DNA from 2 places in the Mesorhizobium sp. RSR565B genome. Region 2 is predicted to be linked to the other one. Evidence: predicted binding sites of a transcription regulator. Region 2 holds the regulator's gene; the other holds the start of a gene.
The links. The regulator PhoB, encoded in region 2, activates phosphate uptake and scavenging genes when phosphate is short. The targets are predictions, from matches to a motif close to TGTCATNNANCTGTCAT.
Positions count from the first base shown of each region.

Region 1: the regulator PhoB is predicted to act here: its motif matches at 6,370-6,386, upstream of ACYG9R_RS02435 (LTA synthase family protein).

Region 1 is NZ_JBTTIE010000001.1:471,803-482,255, forward strand. Features, by position in the region: gene gmk (guanylate kinase) at 1-40, opposite strand, end outside; gene ACYG9R_RS02405 (YicC/YloC family endoribonuclease) at 47-937, opposite strand; gene mltG (endolytic transglycosylase MltG) at 1,200-2,456, opposite strand; gene fabF (beta-ketoacyl-ACP synthase II) at 2,659-3,921, opposite strand; gene ACYG9R_RS02420 (acyl carrier protein) at 3,956-4,192, opposite strand; gene fabG (3-oxoacyl-[acyl-carrier-protein] reductase) at 4,414-5,151, opposite strand; gene fabD (ACP S-malonyltransferase) at 5,212-6,159, opposite strand; gene ACYG9R_RS02435 (LTA synthase family protein) at 6,437-8,365, shown strand; gene rpsF (30S ribosomal protein S6) at 8,678-9,178, shown strand; gene rpsR (30S ribosomal protein S18) at 9,178-9,426, shown strand; gene rplI (50S ribosomal protein L9) at 9,694-10,281, shown strand.
Region 2 is NZ_JBTTIE010000001.1:2,895,487-2,905,939, reverse strand. Features, by position in the region: gene xylF (D-xylose ABC transporter substrate-binding protein) at 55-1,095, opposite strand; gene ACYG9R_RS14155 (ROK family protein) at 1,362-2,597, shown strand; gene phoB (phosphate regulon transcriptional regulator PhoB) at 2,628-3,317, opposite strand; gene phoU (phosphate signaling complex protein PhoU) at 3,334-4,038, opposite strand; gene pstB (phosphate ABC transporter ATP-binding protein PstB) at 4,080-4,904, opposite strand; gene pstA (phosphate ABC transporter permease PstA) at 4,922-6,238, opposite strand; gene pstC (phosphate ABC transporter permease subunit PstC) at 6,235-7,695, opposite strand; gene ACYG9R_RS14125 (substrate-binding domain-containing protein) at 7,791-8,819, opposite strand; gene ACYG9R_RS14120 (PAS domain-containing protein) at 9,316-10,453, opposite strand, start outside.

The DNA of each region.
Region 1 (10,453 bases), 2.4 Mb from region 2:
ATCCGAGATCCCTGGCAACCATCGGCTCCTTGCCACCCATTCGGGTTTACTCCAGATTCTGGACCTGTTCGCGAAACTGGTCGACCACCGCCTTCAGTTCCAGCCCGATGGCGGTGACAGTGGCGGCGTTCGACTTGGAACACAGCGTATTCGATTCGCGGTTGAATTCCTGCGCCAGAAAATCGAGCTTGCGGCCGATGGCGCCGCCATTTGCCAGCAGCGCTCTGCCCGACGCCACATGCGTCTTCAGCCGATCGATCTCTTCACGGATATCGGCCTTGGTGGCCAGGAACGCCGCTTCCATGTGCAGCCGGCCGGCATCGAGATTGGCCGACGCATCCATCAGCAGCCGCACCTGTTCGGCGATCCGCTCGCGGATCGCCGCCGGTTCGCGCGACGGGTCGGCCTCGGCTTGAAGCGTCAGCGCCTCAATGGCGTCGATATGGCCGGAAAGCAGCGAACGCAGCGCTTCGCCCTCGTTCTGGCGTGCCTGCTCGAGACCTGTAAGCGCCCTTTCCAGCGCGGACAGGATTGACGCGTCGAGTGCTGCCCGCACCTCCTCGGTTTCGCTGGTTTCAGGGATATCGAGCACGCCGCGCAGGGAAAGCAGACCGTCGGCAGTTGCCGGACCAACACCGAACTGGTCCTGCAGCCGCTTGGCCATGCCCGCCAGATCCCTGAGGAAGGCTTCGTTGACCACCGGCTGCGCCTGCTGGCCGGCGGCGCGGCCGACGGTCAGCGTCGCTTGGAAATTGCCACGCGAAAAGCGCTTCTGCAGCGTCTGCCGCACAGTCGGTTCGAGCCGCTCGAAACCTTGCGGCAACCGCAACCTGACCTCGACGCTCTTGCCGTTGACCGACTTGACCTCCCAGGCGATCGAGGCGCCGTCATGTTCGGCAACAGTGCGTGCAAATCCGGTCATGCTCTGCAAATTCATGATGCGGCTCGTGTCTCCCTGATGGTCCGATTCTAACAATTGCGCATGCGTTCGATATCACGGGCAGCGCGAATGTCAGAATCGCAATACCGGCAAGATGTTGATTGCCGCTGTCGTTTCGATCTCGCAGGGCTGAAATCGAGATTCAGAGGCACCCGAGCAAGACCGAAAACGCTTCGAACCCCGCTGTTCGTTCAAAGCAGCAGCGCGTCCGCCTCTGTCCGCGTCGCTTAAGGTCGATCCCTCTGAAAGCGCCGGCCTGCTACTGGGCGGCACCCGTATCGCCGGCATCACCGCTGTCACCGGCGGCATCGCCACTTGCGTCACCGTTGTCGTCGCCATCCGCCGGCGCATCGGTCTGGCCCGGAGTCTTGGCGCCCTTGGCGGCGTCTTCAGCCTGCTTCTTCTGCAGTGCCCGGTAGCGGGCAACGTTCTCATTGTGCTCGGCAAGCGTGGTGGCAAAGACGTGGCCGCCGGTGCCGTCGGCGACGAAATAGAGATCATCGGTCTTCGACGGGTTGGCGACGGCTTCGAGCGCGGCGCGGCCGGGATTGGCGATCGGCGTCGGCGGCAGGCCATTGATCAGATAGGTGTTGTAAGGCGTCTGTTTCTGGATGTCAGATTGATAAATCGGCCGGTCGGCGGGTTTGCCCTTGCCGCCGAACAGGCCGTAAATGATGGTCGGATCGGATTGCAGCCGCATGCCCTTGGCCAGACGGTTGAGGAAGACGGCGGCAACGCGCGAGCGCTCGTCGCCCCGGCCGGTTTCCTTTTCGACGATCGAGGCCAAGGTGACGAAGTCGTCGACATTGGCCAGAGGCAGGTCGGGCGCGCGCCGCTGCCAGACCTCGTCGACCAGCTTCTTCTGGTCGGCGAGCAGCTTGTCGACCATCTGTTGGCGCGTGGCGCCGCGGGTAAAGCGCAGCGTGTCGGTGGCGAGGCTGCCCTCAGCCGGCTTGGCGGCCGGCATGTCGCCGGTCAGCGCATCCTGCTCGGCGATGCGCTGCAGCGCCTGCTCGACCGTCAGGCCCTCGGGAATGGTCAGCGAATACATCACCGATTTGCCGCTCTTCAGAAGCTCCATGATGTCGCGCATGGAGGCGCGCGGCTTTATCTCGTATTCGCCTGCCTTCAGCGCTGAATCATTGCCATAGACCCGCACGGCGATGCGGAAGATGCGGGCATCGCTGATCAGCCCACGCCGTTCGAGCTGGTCGGCAATATCCTGGACGCCGGTGCTCGGCTTGACCAGGAAGGTGTCGCCGGCCACCGACGGGCCCGGTTCGTTGAATGCCTGCTTGCCGAAATAGAGCGAAACGCCGGCGGCGAGGATCATCAACATCACCGCGGAGATGACGAAGTTCATGAACACCACGACTTGGCTGCGCGAGGCGCGCGAGCGCTTTGGTGGTGGTGTGCCGGCTTCCGGGCGCAAAGCTTCGGCCGCGGTCTTCGGCACGATCGGGCCGGTCTGCTGGTTTTGTCCGAATTGTCCGCTGCCGCCCGGATTGGTGTTCATTAGCGCCCTACCATCTGATCTCTTAGAGCGACCATGCGCCCGATTGGACGCACAGCGTGCCCTAACATTTCAAGCCTACGCATCGTGCTTTTAAAAAAAGCGCCTTCGGTTTCAGGCCGATGCGACGAATCCCCAGCGGCAGAGTAGGCTTGAATATGGCAAAATTGACGACAGACCGCTGGCGCGCCGGTCGATACCGCAATCAGCCTGTATAACGCTGGAATACCAGCGAAGCGTTGGTGCCGCCGAAGCCGAAGGAGTTGGACAGCGCCACGTCGACCTGGCGATGCCGTGGCGTGTTCGGAACAAGATCGATCGCGGTTTCGCGTTCCGGGTTGTCAAGATTGATGGTGGCTGGCGCGATGTTGTCTCTGATAGCGAGGATCGAAAAGATCGCCTCGGCGGCACCCGCCGCACCCAGGAGATGGCCGATCGACGACTTGGTCGACGACATCGAGATTTTCGAGGCGGCGTTGCCGACCAGCCGCTCGACGGCGCCGAGTTCGATCGTGTCGGCCATGGTCGAGGTGCCGTGCGCGTTGATGTAGTCGACGTCGGCGGGCGTCAGCTTGGCCCGGTTCAGCGCCGCCGTCATGCATCGGAAGGCGCCGTCGCCGTCTTCGGCCGGTGCAGTGATGTGATAGGCATCGCCGGTCAGGCCGTAGCCGGTGACCTCGGCATAGATCTTGGCGCCGCGCGCCTTGGCGTGTTCGAGTTCTTCCAGCACGACGACCCCGGCGCCCTCGCCCATGACGAAGCCGTCACGGTCGCGGTCATAGGGACGCGAGGCCTTCTCAGGCGTGTCATTGCGGTCGGTGGACAGTGCCCGGCAAGCAGCGAAGCCGGCAAGCGATAGTCTGGTCACCGGCGATTCCGCGCCGCCGGCCAGCATCACGTCGGCATCGCCGAAGATGATCAGCCGGGCGGCATCGCCAATGGCGTGCGCGCCGGTCGAGCAGGCGGTGACGACGGCGTGGTTGGGGCCTTTCAGCCCATGCCGGATCGATACCTGGCCAGATACCAGGTTGATAATGTTGCCGGGAATGAAGAATGGACTGATACGGCGCGGTCCGCGCTCTTTCAGGATGATAGCGTTCTCGGCGATGCCCTCGAGGCCGCCAATGCCGGAGCCGATCATGACGCCGGTGGCGCAGCGCTCGGCTTCGGTGCTGGGCTCCCAGCCGGAATCCTTCAGCGCTTCGTCGGCGGCCGCAATCCCGTAAAGGATGAAGTCGCCGATCTTGCGCAGTTCCTTGGGCTCGAGCACGGCTTCGGGATTGAGCGTGCCGTTGGTGCCGTCACCGCGCGGAATGACGTGGGCGATCTTGCAGGCAAGATCTCCCACTTCGAACTCGGTGACGCGCTTGGCGGCGCTGCGGCCGGTCAGAAGTTCCTTCCAGCTGTGCTCGAAGCCCATGCCGAACGGCGAAACCAGGCCAAGGCCCGTGACGACGACACGCCTCATCGCAGGTCCTCCCCGGTGATGACTGCGGATAGTGTCAGGCTGAAGCCTTGTCGATGTACTTCACGGCATCGCCGACGGTCAGGATGGTCTCGGCCGCATCGTCCGGAATCTCGACGCCGAACTCTTCTTCGAAGGCCATGACGAGTTCGACCGTGTCGAGGCTGTCCGCGCCCAGATCATCGATGAAGCTCGCCTGCTCCGTCACCTTGTCGGCATCGACGCCAAGATGTTCGATGACGATCTTCTTGACGCGCTCTGCGGTGTCACTCATTTGGGGCATCCTCGTCTTTTGTTTGTCTGTCTTCGTTAGCGGGCAGAATGCCGCTAATCAAGCTGAAAGATGGTCCTGCCGGAAACGCAACGATGCCGGACCGGTTTTTGCCCGAACCGCCGGGTTGCGGGCCGCATTACACGAAAAATGGCTGAGGTCCAAGGCGAAATGGTCTCTTTTCACAAGCCGGCCATGTCTTCTTATCACCCGGCAATATCCTGTCAGATCATGGCCATGCCACCGTTGACATGGATGGTCTGGCCGGTGACGTAGGCTGCCTCGTTGGAGGCGAGATAGGCGACGGCCGACGCCACTTCAACACTCGTGCCCATGCGGCGCGTCGGGATCGCGGCCATTATCGCGTCTTTCTGCTTGTCGTTGAGCTTGTCGGTCATGGCCGATTCGATAAAGCCCGGGGCGACGCAGTTGACGGTGATGTTGCGGGTGGCGATCTCCTGCGCCAGCGACTTGGAAAAGCCGATCATGCCGGCCTTGGAGGCGCAATAATTGGTCTGGCCAGGATTGCCGGTGACGCCGACCACCGAGGTGATGTTGATGATGCGGCCATGGCGGCGGCGCATCATCGGATGGGTCAGCTCGCGGGTCAGCCGGAACACGGCGGTGAGGTTCACCTCCAGCACGCTGTCCCAATCCGCGTCCGCCATGCGCACGAACAGGCCGTCCTTGGTGATGCCGGCATTGTTGACCAGTATGTCGACGCCTTCGAGTTCGGCTTCGGCCTTCTGGCCAAGCGCCTTGACCTCGTCACGGTCGGCAAGATTGGCCGGGAACAGCTTTACCCGGTCGCCGAGTTCGCCGGCCAGGGTCTCCAGTTTCTCGATGCGGGTGCCGTGCAGGCCGACAATGGCGCCTTGCGCATGCAGCACCCGGGCAATCGCCTCGCCAATGCCGCCCGATGCGCCGGTGACGAGCGCCTTGCGGCCGGTCAGTTCGAACATTTTCGTCTCCTGATCTTAAGAGAACACCCTTCCCACGGGAGGGGTTGAATCGCCAGTGGATTATGCAAGCGCGGCCAGCGCCGCCTCGACTTCGGCCGGCGTGCCGACGGCCGATGTGGCGATGTCGCGGTTGATCCGCCGCGCCAGGCCGGAAAGCACCTTGCCGGCGCCGATCTCATAGAGCGTGGCGACGCCATTGGCGCCGAACCACTCCACCGTTTCGCGCCAGCGCACGCGCCCGGTGATCTGCTCGACCAGGCGGCGCGCGATCTCGTCGGGGTCGCTGGTCGGGGCTACAGTGACGTTGGAGACGACGGGCACGACCGGTGCATTCTTGGTCACGCCGGCCAGCGCCTCGCGCATGACATCGGCCGCCGGCGCCATCAGCGCCGAATGGAAGGGTGCGGAGACCTGCAGCATCAGCGCCCGCTTGGCGCCCTTTTCGGTGCACAGTTTCGCGGCGAGTTCCACCGCCGCCCTGGCGCCGGAGATCACCAGCTGGCCGCCGCCATTGTCGTTGGCGATCTGGCAGACCTTGCCGGATCCCGTTGCGGCCTCGGTGCAAGCGGCTTCGACGTCGGGCTGTTCCAGTCCGATGATCGCCGCCATGGCGCCCTCGCCGGCCGGCACCGCCGCCTGCATGGCGTTGCCGCGGATGCGCAGCAGCCGGGCAGCATCGGCGACCGAAACGAAACCGGCCGCGGCAAGGGCGGAATATTCGCCGAGCGAATGACCGGCAACGTAGGCAACCTTGTCCTTCAGCGAAAAGCCGCGCGCTTCCAGCGAGCGGATTCCCGCCAGCGAGACCGCCATCAGCGCCGGCTGGGCATTGGCAGTCAGGGTCAGCGCCTCTTCCGGGCCTTCCCAGATCAGTTTCGACAGCTTTTCGCCCAGCGCATCATCGACTTCCTCGAACACCCTGCGTGCCTCGGGGAAGGCGTCGGCGAGGTCCTTGCCCATGCCGACAGCCTGGCTGCCCTGTCCCGGAAAGGTGAATGCGACGGCCATTTGGGCGCTCTCCAGCGGCTGATTTTTACTGCCTGTGACGCAAGGCGGACCGCCAAGTCAAGCCCGGAGGGGGTATTTCGGCTCTCGCTTGAACCGGAGCTGACCCCGAGTCCCTGTTCCCAAAGGCTTTTTGCCGATCACACCTGATGAAAACCGCTCACGAATCGTTTGCTGGCTCTTCTTATTTTCGCCACAGGCGCTAGCTTTTGCATGACAGTTCTATGACAGAACGGTGGCGCGAGTGGAAATACGCGTTGCTTGGGCCGGGGGAAGAGACGTGGCTAGGATCAGGAAGGGCGCGGCCGTACCCGCGCCACAGTTCTTGGAAGACGATCCGTCCACCGGCTACCTGCCGGGGCGCAGATGGCCGGTCATCCGCTACGGTCTGGTCACGCTGCTTGCCTCCGCCATCCTTGTGTTCGCCATCGAATGGATCGTGCGCGGCGACTTCTTCGGCACGGTCGACTTCTTCCTGCAGCCATTCAAGCCGGGCTGGACCACCATCATTGTCTTTGCATTGGTGCTGATGGGACTGGACGCCGTGCTTGGCCGCAGTCACCAGAGCCTGATGATCGTGGCGCCGCTGACGCTGGCGCTGGCCTTTGTCGGGCATCAGAAGTCGCATTATCTCGGCGATCCGCTCTACCCAACCGATTTTCTTTATTCGCGCCAGATCATGGCACTGATGCCGCTCCTGGTGCGCGAACGGCCTTGGACGGCGCTCGCCATGGCGGTCGGCATCGTCGCCGGCCTGTCGCTGCTGATCTATGGCTGGCGGTTGTGGCGCCGCAAGGTTCCGATCCTCAGCCGCAAAGGGCGGCTGGCGCGGCTGACGCTGGCAGTGCCGCTGCTCGCCTTCTTCGTCTCAATCATGGACTACGCCACCTTCTCGTGGACCCGCGACCGGCTGCAGATCATCCCGATCATGTGGGACCAGAAGGAGAACTACGCCTCCAACGGGTTTGCGCTGGCCTTCGCGCTCAACGTGCCGATGGCGCATGTCTCGGCGCCGGCGGGCTATTCCGACAAGGCGATCGACGCGATCGACAGGCCTGCTGTGGCGGCCTCGGTACCGGATGAGAAACCCGACATCATCGTGGTGATGAGCGAATCTTTCTGGGATCCGACCAAGCTGCCCGGCGTCACAATCACGCCTGACCCGATCCCCAATGTGCGGGCGCTGCGTTCCGGCTATATGTTTTCGCCGGAATTCGGCGGCATGACCGCCAACATCGAATTCGAGGCGCTGACCGGCTTTTCCAATGCCTTCCTGCCGGCGGGCTCGATCCCCTACCAGCAATATGTGCGCACACCGACGCCGTCGCTGGCGACCTTCCTGAAAAGCGAGGGATACCGGGCGCGCGCCATCCATCCGGGCACCAACTGGTTCTGGAACAGGGGCGCCGTCTATGCCGATTTCGGCTTCAACGATTTCCGCTCGGAAGAGACGCTGCCGCCACTGGAAAAGCGCGGGCCGCTGGCTTCCGATGCGTCGATGACCGACGAGATCATCGCAGAGGCCGACGCCAGCGAGCGGCCGGTGTTCTTCTTCGCCGTCAGCCTGCAGAACCACGGTCCCTACGAGCCGTACCGCTATTACAATCCGACCCACAAGGTCGCGGCACCGATCAGCACATGGGCGCGGGAATCGCTGCTCAGCTACGCCGAAGGCTCCGCCGATGCCGACCGTGGCCTCGAACGATTGATCGAATGGGCGAAGAAGCGCGAGCGGCCGACGGTCATCGCCTTCTTCGGCGACCATCTGCCGCCGCTCGGCCCCGTCTATGTCGAAACCGGTTACCTGAAGGACAATGTCGCGCCGCGCAAGGAACCGACGCCGGAGGCGGCACTGGAGCATCATCAGACGCCGCTGGTCATCTGGTCTAACCGCACCGGTCCGGCGCAGGATATGGGCGCGGTGAGCCCGGCCTTCCTGCCCTACCACATCCTGACAACGGCCGGGATCACGCACCCCTACTACACCGGCTTCCTGGGCGCGCTGCGCGAACGCTATCGCGTCGTCGACCGCAATCTGCTTTTGACACCGTCAGGTGAGGCCACGCCGGACTGGGCGCGGCAGAAGGACGTTGATCCGGCGATCAACGACTTCCGCCTGCTGCAATACGACATGATGTTCGGCAAGCGTAAGGCGGCTCCGGACTTCTTCCCCGAAACGATCAACGGTGGTACCCCGCATACGAGTTGATGCCTGGTATTTTTCCAACCCTGCGACGCCAGGACGCTGTCCGGAGCATGCGTTACCCTTGCCTTCCAGCCAATTTGCTTTATAGACGCCCGCAATCTGCCGGTCCTTGCTGGGGGCTGAACGGAGGGCCGGAGGTTTTACCCAAAACCTTCGTGTGAAGCCAGAAGCGCTTCCGCCTCCCGTGTCTCCGCTCTCGACCGTCTCGAAATGCTCCTTTCTTCCCCGCCCCCTCGGGATCAGCGGGTCAGAGAAGTTGCAGAGGCTTTTGCCGCGAGGATCCGGGAGAGAAACGAAGAAAGGCACTGAACCACTATGGCTCTATACGAACATGTGTTCCTTGCCCGGCAGGACCTCTCGCAGCAGCAGGTCGATGCGCTTGTCGAACAGTACAAGGGCGTCATCTCCGCAAATGGCGGGTCCGTCGGCCGGGTCGAGAACTGGGGACTGAAGTCCCTCACCTACCGGGTCAACAAGAACCGGAAGGCTTACTACACGCTTATGGACCTCAACTGCCCGCCGGCAGCGCTCAACGAGATGGAGCGCCAGATGGGCCTGTCCGAGGACGTGCTGCGTTTCCTGACCGTCAAGGTCGAGGCGCATGAGGAAGGCCCGTCGGCCATGATGCAGAAGCGCGAAGAGCGCTCGGAACGCGGCGGCTTCGGCGACCGCGACCGTGGCGATCGTGGTCCGCGCTCGTTCGGCGACCGTGATCGCGGCGACCGTGGCGATCGTCCGCCGCGCTCATTTGGCGATGCCGGTGGCGATCGTGGTCCGCGCCGTCCGCGCGAAGGCGTTGAAGGAGGTGCAGAATAATGGTCGACATCAATCAGATCCCGACCCGGCGCCCGTTCCATCGCCGCCGCAAGACCTGCCCGTTCTCTGGCGCCAATGCGCCCAAGATCGACTACAAGGACGTGCGTCTTCTGCAGCGCTACATTTCCGAGCGCGGCAAGATCGTGCCGTCGCGCATCACCGCCGTCAGCCAGAAGAAGCAGCGCGAACTCGCCAAGGCGATCAAGCGCGCCCGCTTCCTCGGCCTGCTGCCCTACGTGGTTCGCTAAGATCTCCGAAGCAGGCGGTTCGCCGCCTGCTTCCTTCTCCCACGGCGACGGGCGCCGCAGGGGTAATTTGATGATGCATGTCGTTGTCCCAAAACCGGGCCCACTCTTGGCGACGTGCATTGAAATCCCGAGTTGAGGTGAAAAGCCTCTAACTGCCGCGACAGGCAGGACAGCGACACCGGCGCCAAGGCGCTCAGAGCTTCCTGACCTGTTCCATTCAATTCGGCGCCGATCCCGCGGTCGGTGCCCAGACGAAGGAACAAGACCATGCAAGTGATTCTTCTCGAACGCGTTTCCCGCCTCGGCCAGATGGGCGATACCGTCAAGGTCAAGGACGGCTTTGCCCGCAACTTCCTCTTGCCGCAGGGCAAGGCGCTGCGCGCCAACGAAGCCAACAAGAAGAAGTTCGAAGGGCAGCGCGCGCAGCTCGAAGCGCGCAACCTCGAGCGCAAGTCGGAAGCCAGCCAGGTTGCCGAAAAGCTCGACGGCAAGAGCTTCATCGCCGTGCGTTCCGCAGGCGAGACCGGCCAGCTCTACGGTTCGGTGTCGACCCGCGACATCGCCGACCTGCTGACCGCCGAAGGGTTCTCGGTCAACCGCAACCAGATCCAGCTCAACCAGCCGATCAAGACCATCGGCGTCACCAATGTGGCGATTGCGCTGCATCCGGAAGTCGAGGTCACCATCAGCCTCAACATCGCCCGCACGGCCGACGAAGCCGAGCGCCAGGCCAAGGGCGAGACGCTGACCACCGCCGAAGCCATCTATGGCGATGACATCAACGACAACGCACGGCCGGAGAACTTCTTCGACCCGAACACCGAGTTCGAAGGCGGCGAAGAAGACAACGCCTGATCCCGCACGGGGCCTGATCGGGAAGCGAGGGGAGCAGCGCTCCAATCACTTCCTCGTCATCCAGCCTTTCTGGACCAATGGCCGGGCCTCTCGCCCGGGCATTTTTGTGCCAAATGGAACTTTTCGAACCCCTATATATTGTTGCAGAATTGGTCCGCCAGTCTGACCGTGA
Region 2 (10,453 bases):
AGAAAACGCCGCGGCTTGACAGCCGCGGCGCCTCATTTCTTCAAGTCGTCGAGATCAGTTGCAAGCCGCGACGCTGCCGGCGGCGACGCCTGTGCAGACTTCGTCCTTCTTGATCCAGCCGGCGTCGATGACGACGTTGAGGTTGTCCTTGGTGATCGCGACGGGGGTCAGGAACAGCGACTTGACGGTGTTGCCGCCAGGCGTGGTGAAGTCCTTGGCGCCGGCAATGTCGCCCGTCTTCTTGCCATCGGCAAGCTGCGAGGCGATCTCGGCGGCGTTCTTGCCGAGTTCGCGCGCGTCTTTCCACACCGACACCGTCTGCGTGCCGAGCGCGATGCGGTTCAGGGCGGCATGGTCGCCGTCCTGGCCCGAGACCGGAACCGTTCCGGCAAGGCCCTGCGCCGTCAGCGCGGCGACAACGCCGCCGGCGGTGCCGTCATTGGCCGCAACCACGGCATCGACCTTGTTGTCATTGGCGGTCAGGAACTGTTCCATGTTCTTCTGGGCGTTGGCCGGCAGCCAGCCATCGGTATAGGCCTCGCCGACATTCTTGATCTTGCCCGAGTCGATGGCTTCCTTGAGCACTTCCATCGAGCCCGAGAACAGGAAATCGGCATTCGGATCCGAGCCCGAGCCCTTGATGAAGACATAGTTGCCTTCGGGCTTCGCCTTGAACACTTCGCGGGCCTGCATGCGGCCGACTTCCTTGTTGTCGAAGGTCAGGTAGAAGACGTCCTTGTTCTCGATCAGGCGATCATAGCCGACGACCGGAATGCCTTCGTCCAGCGCCTTCTGCACCGCCGGGCCGATGGCCGAGGCGTCCTGCGCCAGGATGATCAGCGAGTTGGCGCCCTGCGAGATCAGGCTTTCGACGTCGGTCAGCTGCTTGCCGGGATTGGACTGCGCGTCGGCCGAAATGTACTTGTCGCCGGCGGCTTCGATCGCCGTTTTCATCGCCGCCTCGTCGGTCTTCCAGCGCTCTTCCTGGAAGTTCGACCACGACACGCCGATGACCTTGTCCTTCGCCTGCGCGACCGACATCAGCGCCAGCGACATGGCGACACCCGCCAGCATGGCGGCTGCAAATCTGTTCATTATAACCCTCCCTGCGCCGCCCACGGCGCGACAAAACCGGCCCGAAGGCCTGCACAAAGAGGCTCCATTTTTTCGAGCCTCGAAAAAATACTGGTTCAATGATAAGGCACTGTCAACATCGATTATGATGGATTCTGATGGCGTTGCCGAATTTTTTCGAGCTCCGCAATAAACAATGACAGGGCTGCCGGCGTCTGCCAATATTTGGCTGGTGCCGTCGAACGCCTTCACTATCATGAGGCGCGAGGAGGCCGGGAGGAAAACAAATGTCGGTTGGGATCCGCCACGACGATCTGCGCCGTCGCAACCGTGCGATGGTGATTTCGGCCGTGCGCCGGGCCGGCCAGCCGTCGCGGACCGAGATTGCGGCGACCACCGGCCTCAGCCATTCGACGATATCGGCAATCTCGTCTGATCTAATTCAAGAAGGCATCCTGATTGAAGGCAAGCCTGGCGAGACCGGCTCGCTGAAACGCGGCCGGCCGCAGGTCGGCCTTGGCCTCAACCCGGAAGCGGCGGCGGTCATGACCGTGGTGCTGTCGCTGAACTTCCTCTCCGTCACCGTCATCGACTATGCCGGCCAGGTGGTCGCGGAAGAACAGCGCCGGCTCGACACGCTGACCATGCCGCGCGACGAGCTGATCGGCGAATGCGTAGCAATCGTCGGGCGGCGTCTCGCGGACCCGGACCTCGATGTCCAGAGCATCGCCCGCATTGCCATGGGCATCCAGGGCATCACCGATTCGCAGGCGCGGGCCATGCTGTGGTCGCCAATCACGCCACTGACCGACATTGCCTTCGCCGACATGTTGGAAGCGGAATTCGGCATTCCTGCCACCATGGAGAACGACTGCAATATGATGGCGGTGGCCCTGCAATGGCGCCAGCCCGAGCGCTACCGCGACAATTTCATCGCGATCCTCTTGTCGCACGGCATCGGCATGGGGCTGGTGCTGAAAGGCGAACTGTTCACCGGCACCCATTCCTCCGGCGGCGAGTTCGGCCACATGATCCACCGTCCGGGCGGCGCGCTCTGCCGCTGCGGGCGGCGCGGCTGCGTCGAGGCCTATGCCGGAAACTACGCCATCTGGCGCAGCGCCAAAATGATGAGCGAAGATGCCGAGCCGGTCGATATCGGCGACGCTGATATGCGCGCACTCGCCGCGCGCGCCCGCGAAACCGATGGCCCGGAGCGCGAAGCCTATCGCAAGGCCGGTGAGGCGCTCGGCTTCGGCCTCGGCAGCCTGTTTGCGCTGATCGACCCGGCGCCTGTCGCCATGGTTGGCGTCAGCGCCGCCGCCTTCGACCTGATCGAGCCGGCATTGCGCGAAGCGATCGCCCAGACCGCCGGCGGCCAGCACTCGAAATCGATCTCCTTCGACACCGAGCCCAACGAGCTGCCGCTGATCCGCGAAGGCTGTGCCATGCGCGCGCTCGGCTTCGTCGATCAGGAGATTTTCGCGCCGGGCATTCAGGCCAAATCCGGCAAGCATGTCGCCTGAATGGCCGGCAACGGCGCGACGCGCAGCATCCTAGTCTTCCCTGATCGCGTAGCCGGCGCCGCGAATGGTACGGATGACATCCGGCATGCGGCCGTTGTTGACCGCTTTGCGTAAGCGCCCGACATGGACGTCGACGGTTCGCTCGTCGATGTAGATCGTCTCGCCCCAGACATTGTCGAGCAGCTGGCTGCGCGAGAACACGCGGCCGGGATGGCGCATCATGAATTCGAGCAGCCGGAACTCGGTCGGTCCGAGCCTGATCTCGCTCTTCTTGCGGTAGACACGGTGCGACTCGCGGTCGAGCACGATGTCGCCGACCTTGAGCACGCTGGACAGCACTTCCGGCTTGGCCCGGCGCAGCAGCGCCTTCACGCGCGCCATGAACTCCGGCGTCGAGAATGGCTTGACCAGATAGTCGTCGGCACCGGTGGACAGGCCGCGCACGCGATCGCTTTCCTCACCGCGCGCGGTCAGCATGATGATCGGCAGCCGCTCGGTTTCGGGCCGCACTCTAAGCCGCCGGCAGAGCTCGATGCCGGAAACAGCGGGCACCATCCAGTCGAGCACCAGGAGATCGGGCACGTTTTCCTGCAGGCGGATCTCGGCCTCGTCGCCGCGTGTCACCACCTCGACGTGATAGCCTTCGGATTCGAGGTTGTAGCGGAGGAGCACGCCTAGCGGCTCCTCGTCCTCCACGACCATGATGCGTGGCGCGATCATAGGCAGTTCACCCTCATCAGGCCGGCGTGGCCATCGCCGTCTCGTCCTGCTTCGGACGATTGGCGGGCAATTGCTGGCCGGTCAGCACATAATACGCATTTTCGGCGATGTTGGTGACATGATCGCCGATGCGCTCAAGATTCTTGGCGCAGAACAAGAGATGCGTGCAGGCGGTGATGTTGCGAGGGTCTTCCATCATGTAGGTCAAGAGCTCACGAAACACGGACGTGTATTTGACGTCGATGCGCTCGTCGTCATTCCTGAGTTTTGCAAGAGCTGCCGCATCGGTGGCGGCATATTCCTCGACGACGCCTTGCACCTGGATCAGCACCAGCTGCGCCATGGCATCGATGGAGTGCGAGAGGTCGCGCGGCGTGACGCTCAAGCCCACGGTGCCGACGCGTTTGGCGATGTTCTTGGCGAGATCGCCGATGCGCTCGAGGTCGCCGGCCATGCGGATCGAGCCGACCACGGCGCGCAGATCGTTGGCCATCGGCTGGCGCTTGGCGATCAGCGTGATGGCGCGGTCGTCCAGTTCGCGCTGGCGCGCATCCATGATGGCGTCGTCGGAAACGACACGCTGTGCCAGCGCATTGTCCGAATTGAGCAGCGCCCTGGTCGAGCCGCTGACCATCGAGCCTGCCAGATCGCCCATGTCGCGGATCAGCTTGCTGATCTGCCCGAGCTCTTCATCGAAGGAGGCGACGGTATGTTCACCCATGATCTTGGTCCTCGTGCCTGAAAATTCACCCGCCGGACGGCTCAGCCGAAGCGGCCGGTAATGTAGTCCTGGGTGCGCTTGTCGTCGGGGTTGGTGAACATCTTGTCGGTGGCGCCCTCCTCGACGAGATAGCCGAGATGGAACATCGCCGTGCGCTGCGACACGCGCGCCGCCTGCTGCATCGAGTGGGTGACGATGACGATCGTGTAGTTCTGGCGCAGTTCGTCGATCAGCTCCTCGACACGGGCGGTGGCGATCGGATCGAGCGCCGAGCAGGGCTCGTCCATCAGGATCACCTCCGGCGACACGGCGATGGCGCGCGCGATGCACAGGCGCTGCTGCTGGCCGCCGGACAGGCCGGTGCCGGGCTCCTGCAGGCGGTCCTTGACCTCGTTCCAGATCGCTGCCTTCTTGAGGCTCTGCTCGACGATCTGGTCCATGTCGGACTTGCGCTTGGCCAGCCCATGGATGCGCGGGCCGTAGGCGACGTTCTCGTAGATCGACTTCGGGAACGGGTTGGGTTTCTGGAACACCATGCCGACGCGGGCGCGCAGTTCGACGACATCGATGTTCTTGTCGTAGATGTCGTCTTCATCGAGCGTGATCTTGCCGGTCACCCGCGCCGAATCGATGGTGTCGTTCATGCGGTTGAGGCAGCGCAGGAAGGTCGACTTGCCGCAGCCGGACGGGCCGATCAGCGCCGTCACCTGGTTCTGGCGGACGTCGAGATTGACGTCGAACAACGCCTGCTTCTCGCCGTAGAAGACGCCGACCTTGTCGCCGCGCATCTTGATGACTTCGTTCGACTTGGCGTTCATTTTGTCGCCCACTGCATTTTCAAGGGACTGTTCGGTCATGATGTTCATACCAAATTGCCTTTTTTCTACCAGCGCCGCTCGAACCGGCGCCGGAGCACGATCGCGGTGATGTTCATGGCCATGAGGAAGACGAGCAGGATGATGATGGCGCCGGACATGCGCTCGACAAAAGCGCGCTCAGCCTCGTTTGCCCACATATAGATCTGAACCGGCAGCGCGGTCGCCGGATCGAAAGGCGTCGTCGGATAATCGGCGACGAAAGCGACCATGCCGATCAAGAGCAGCGGTGCTGTCTCGCCGAGCGCACGCGCCAGGCCGATGATGGTGCCGGTAAGGATGCCTGGGGCGGCAAGCGGCAGGATGTGATGGAACACCATCTGCATCTTGGAGGCGCCGAGACCTAGGGCCGCCGAGCGGATCGACGGCGGCACCGTGGCGAGGGCGGCGCGCGTGGCGATGATTATGGTCGGCAATGTCATCAAGGTCAGCACCAGGCCGCCGACGAAGGAAGCCGAGCGCGGCATGCCGAGGAAGTTGATGAACACGGCAAGGCCAAGCAGACCGAAGACGATCGACGGCACCGCCGCGAGATTGTTGATGTTGACTTCGATCAGGTCCGTAAAGCGGTTCTTCTTGGCGAACTCCTCCAGATAGATGGAGGCGGCGACGCCGATCGGCAGCGCCAGCAACAGCACGATCACCATCATGTAGAACGAGCCGATGATCGCCACGCCCATGCCCGACGTTTCGGGCCGGCTGGAGGCGCCATAGGTGAACAGGCCGGTGTTGAAATGCTCGGCCATCACGCCGTCGGCTTTAAGCTTGTTCATCCAGTCGATCTGCTGGTTGGACACCTTGCGGCGCGCTTCATCGACGCCGAGGTCGATCTGGCCCTTGAAGGCCGAGTCGAGGTTCGCGGCAGCCAGGATGTCGACGTCACGCGTCCTGCCGATCACCGACGGATCGGCGGAGACGATGTCGCGCAGCTGGACGCGGGCGCCTTCCGACAGGAAGCCCTTGAGCTTCAGCATCATCGGCTTGTTGGCCGGATCGATGCCGAGCTTGGCCACCAGCGCGTTTTCGGCGAGCTTGGGATAGTTCGCCTTGATCAGCACGGTAGGGTCGGTCGCGCGCTTGCCGGAGGGGTCGATGACCTTCTCATCGAAGGTGATCGGAAGCGTCACCGTCGTCTGCCAGAAGGCGGTGTAGCCTTTCGAGACGATGGTGATCAACATGATGGCCAGGAACGCCAGGCCCACCGAGATCGCAATCACGCCATAGATGCGGAACCGGCGTTCGGCGGCATAGCGCGCCTTCAGCCCGATGTCGCGGCGCGGACGCGCGACGGCGCCCGCCATCGTGTCCAGGGGGATGTCGGTCATTCGTACTGCTCCCGGTACTTGCGCACGATGTAGAGGGCGACGATGTTCATCACCAGCGTCAGCGCGAACAGCGTCAGGCCGAGCGCGAAGGCGACCAGCGTCTGCGGCGAGTTGAACTCGAGATCGCCGGTCAGCTGGTTGACGATCTTGACGGTGATGGTCGTCATCGCCTCGAACGGATTGGCCGTCAGATTGGCGGCGACGCCCGCCGCCAGCACGACGATCATCGTCTCGCCGATAGCGCGCGACGCCGTCAACAGGATGGCGCCGACGATGCCGGGCAGTGCCGCCGGCAGGATCACCCGCTTGATCGTCTCGGAGCGCGTGGCGCCGAGGCCGAGCGAGCCGTCACGCATTGCGCGCGGCACCGCGGTGATGATGTCGTCGGACAAAGAGGACACGACCGGGATCAACATGACGCCCATCACCAGACCGGCGGTGAAGATGCTCTGGCCCTGGATGAAGGGCGAGCCGCCGGTGAGTGCCGCCGACAGGTCGCGCAAGAACGGTCCGAGCGTGACAACGGCGAAGATGCCGTAGACGATGGTCGGAATGCCGGCCAGCAGTTCCAACGCCGGCTTGACCACCGAGCGCACACCGCGCGAGGCATATTCGGACATGTAGACCGCCGACATCAGCCCGACCGGCACTGCCACCAGAAGGGCGACGGCGGCGATGTAGAGCGTGCCGGCGAGAAGCGGGATCAGGCCGAACTGACCCTGGCTGCCGCCGGAACCGGCGGCGGCGAAACGCGGATCCCACACCGTGCCGAAGAAGAAGCTCATCGGCGACACGCTCTCGAAGAAGGTGATGGTCTGGAACAGCATCGACAGCACGATGCCGACCGTGGTCAGGATGGCGATGGTCGAGGCCGCAAGCAGCCCCCACAGCATCAGCTTCTCGACATTGTTGCGCGCCCTGGCGCGCGGCGCGATCTGCCTCAGCGCATAGAAGGCGCCGGCGACCGACAGCGCGAAGGTCAGCACGGCGCTGAACAGGCCGAGCCGGTCCTGGACCTGGTTCGCCTCGACCGCGATCGGAATCATATAGTCCTGGGTGTCGCTGGCCAGTGCCACGCCCTTGGCGGCGAGCAGCGGCTGCAATTCGGCGAAAGTAGCGGGAAGTGCGGTATCGCCATCGAGCCGGCGCAGGCCCTTGGCCAGGCTCTTCACCAGGCTGGCGTCGAGCGCTTCGCTGGCCACCTTTGTGTCGGCGGTGCGCTCGGGCAAAGCGGCATGGATATGCCGGTCGAGATAGAAGGAAGAGCCGATATCCCAGACGGCGAGCAAAAGGACGGCAGGCAGGACCGCGAGCAGAAAGGCCCACCAGCCATGATAATGCGCGCGCGAATGCGGCTTGACCTTGCCGGTATCCTGCGCCGCGGCGCGCTGGCGGCCGACCACAAAAGCGACCACGCCTATGGCGATGACTATGGCGAGTACGAGCAAGGACGACATAACCCACCCCAGGGAAAATTCAGATCGCCGCAGCCGTTGCGGCAAGCGGCGAAGTCAGGGCGCGGAGTTCATCCGCGCCCTGATCCGTCCGTTGATTACATTGTCTTTCCAGCGGCGAAGGCGTCGCGCTGGCCCTGACGTTCGGCGTCGGGAGCGGAAACCAGGCCGTACTGGGCGAGCGGGCTTTCCGGGCCGATCATCTGGTCATCAAGGAAGAACTCGACATATTCCTTGAGGCCGGGAACGACGCCCAGATGCGCCTTCTTGACGTAGAAGAACAACGGCCGCGACACGGGATACGTGCCATCGGCGATGGTCTGCGTCGAAGGCACGATGCCTTCCACGGTGGCGACCTTCAGCTTGTCGGCATTGTTCTCGTAGAAGGCGAGGCCGAACACGCCAACGCCGGTCTTGTTGGAGTCGATGCGGGCCAGCGTCTCGGTGTAGTCGCCATCAATGTCGACAGCCTTGCCGTCTTTGCGGATGGCGATGCAGGTCTTGCCGATTTCCTTGTCGTCGGCGATGCCGGCAGCCTTCAAAGCGGCCTTGTCGCAGCCGGCGTCGAGCAGCTTGGTCTCGAACACTTCACGGGTGCCGTGCTTCTCACCCGGGATATAGGCGGCGATATCCCAGTCGGGCAGCTTCGGATTGACCTGGTTCCACTTGGTGTTCGGGTTGTCGACCAGCTTGCCGTCGACCACCAGCTTGGCGGCGAGCGCCTTGTAGATGTCGGCGGGAACCAGCGCCCAGTCCGGACCCTTGATGTCGGTGGCAAAGACGATGCCGTCATAGCCGATGCGGACTTCCTGGACGTCCTTGACGCCGGCGTCGGCGCAGGACTTCAGCTCGTCCTTCTTGATCGGGCGCGAGGAGTTGGCGATGTCGATCGTGTCTTCGCCGACGCCCTTGCAGAACTCCTTGATGCCGGCGCCGCTGCCGCCGGACTCGACCACCGGGGTCTTGAAGTTGGTGAAGGTTTCGCCGAACTGCTCGGCGACGATCTTGGCGTAAGGCAGCACGGTCGACGAACCGGCGACCTGGATCTGGTCACGCGCAGCGGCGACACCGGACGATGCGGCGAACGCTACCGCCACGGCCGATGCCGTAACGAGGAATTTCTTCATGTGGCCTGCTCCTGTTCGGAAGATGGTCTCTTGGCGCCCTCTTCAAACCGGCGCCCGCTGAGGCCAATAGCCTTCGATTATTACAGTCGCATGACAGTTTCGTGTCAGCCCGGTAACGTCGCACAGACGTCTTGTGGGCCGCACCCTTTAAGCCGGTTGGTGGGAATGGAAGTTGCCGCTGGAATCAGACGCTTGCGCAATTCGTGCTGGCATCAAGTCCCGGCACACCGCAGGCCGCGATGCCGAGAAAGAAAAACCGGACGGGAGCGCGTTGCCCGTGGCCAGAGCGAATCTTGGCCGAGCCATCGCCAAAAACAGGTCCGTTGGGGTAGATTCGACGCTGTTTCTTGTCGGCGGTCGCTTGCTCCCGCCCGTAACTGAATGAGCGGTTTCGTTGCGACCATTGTCCTGACTGGGCGCTAGCTTTGATATGGTGCGATCGCACCATAGCCTTGGCTGTTGCGGCGCGGCCGAATCCCGGCGGCGCCGCAGGTTGCTATCCAGCGTCTCGTTGGGCTTCGCCTGATATGCCGACCCAGCGCTCGACCTTTTCGAGCAGCGCCCTGGGGCTGATCGGCTTGGGCAAATAGTCATCCATGCCGGCTTCCAGGCAGCGCTCGCGGTCGCCCTTCAAGGCATGCGCGGTGACGCCGACGATCGGGATATGCATACCCGTATGTTCTTCAAGCCGGCGAATTGCGGCGGTGGCCTCGAGCCCGTTCATCTCCGGCATCGAGACGTCCATCAGGATCATGCGCGGATTAAGCCGGCCGAAGGCATCGAGCGCCTTGCGCCCGTTGCCGACGATTTCGAAACTGTAGCCGGTTTCGCCGATTATCTGGGTGAACACCATCTGGTTTACTTCATTGTCCTCCGCAACGAGGATGTCGAGCCGGCGTTCATCCCCGGCGGCCCGGGCGCGGGCACGAACCGGCGGCGGTTGCAGTAGGGCCCGTTCCGAGGCAGCGAGCGGCGGCTTTGCCGGCGACGGTTCGTTCCTGCCGCCGCCGGAACCGCTGCTTGCCGCCGGCAGCACACGGCCACCCGTGATATTGTGATGGTGGCGCTGGATGGTGGCGACCAGCGTTTCCAGAAGCACCGAGGAGCGCGCCGGCTTGATCAGCTGGGCGTCGATGCCGAGATCGCGATAGCTGGTGTTGGCGAGCGACTGGTCGACCGAAGTCAGCATGATGATCGGCGTGTCGGCCAGCCCTGCGGTGCTGCGCACGACGCGCGCCATTTCGGCGCCGCTCATCCCCGGCATCTGATAATCGAGCACGACGCAATCGACCGGCACGCCATAGGCAGCCGCGGCAACCAGCACCTTGAGCCCTTCGGGTCCGCTTTCGGCGGCGCAGGAATCGAAGGTCCATGACGCCATCTGCTCGCTCAGGATCGATCGGTTGACGGCATTGTCGTCGACGATCAGCACCCGTGAGCCGGTCACGTCGACCGGCATGATCCGCCGTCCGGTCTGTTCCTCGGCCCTGGGCAATGTCACGGTGAACCAGAAGGTCGAGCCCTTGCCTTCGGCGCTCTCGACACCGATCTCGCCGCCCATCAACTCGACCAGCCGCGAGGTGATGGCGAGCCCGAGCCCTGTGCCTTCGTGGCGTCTGGTCGACGAGGTGTCG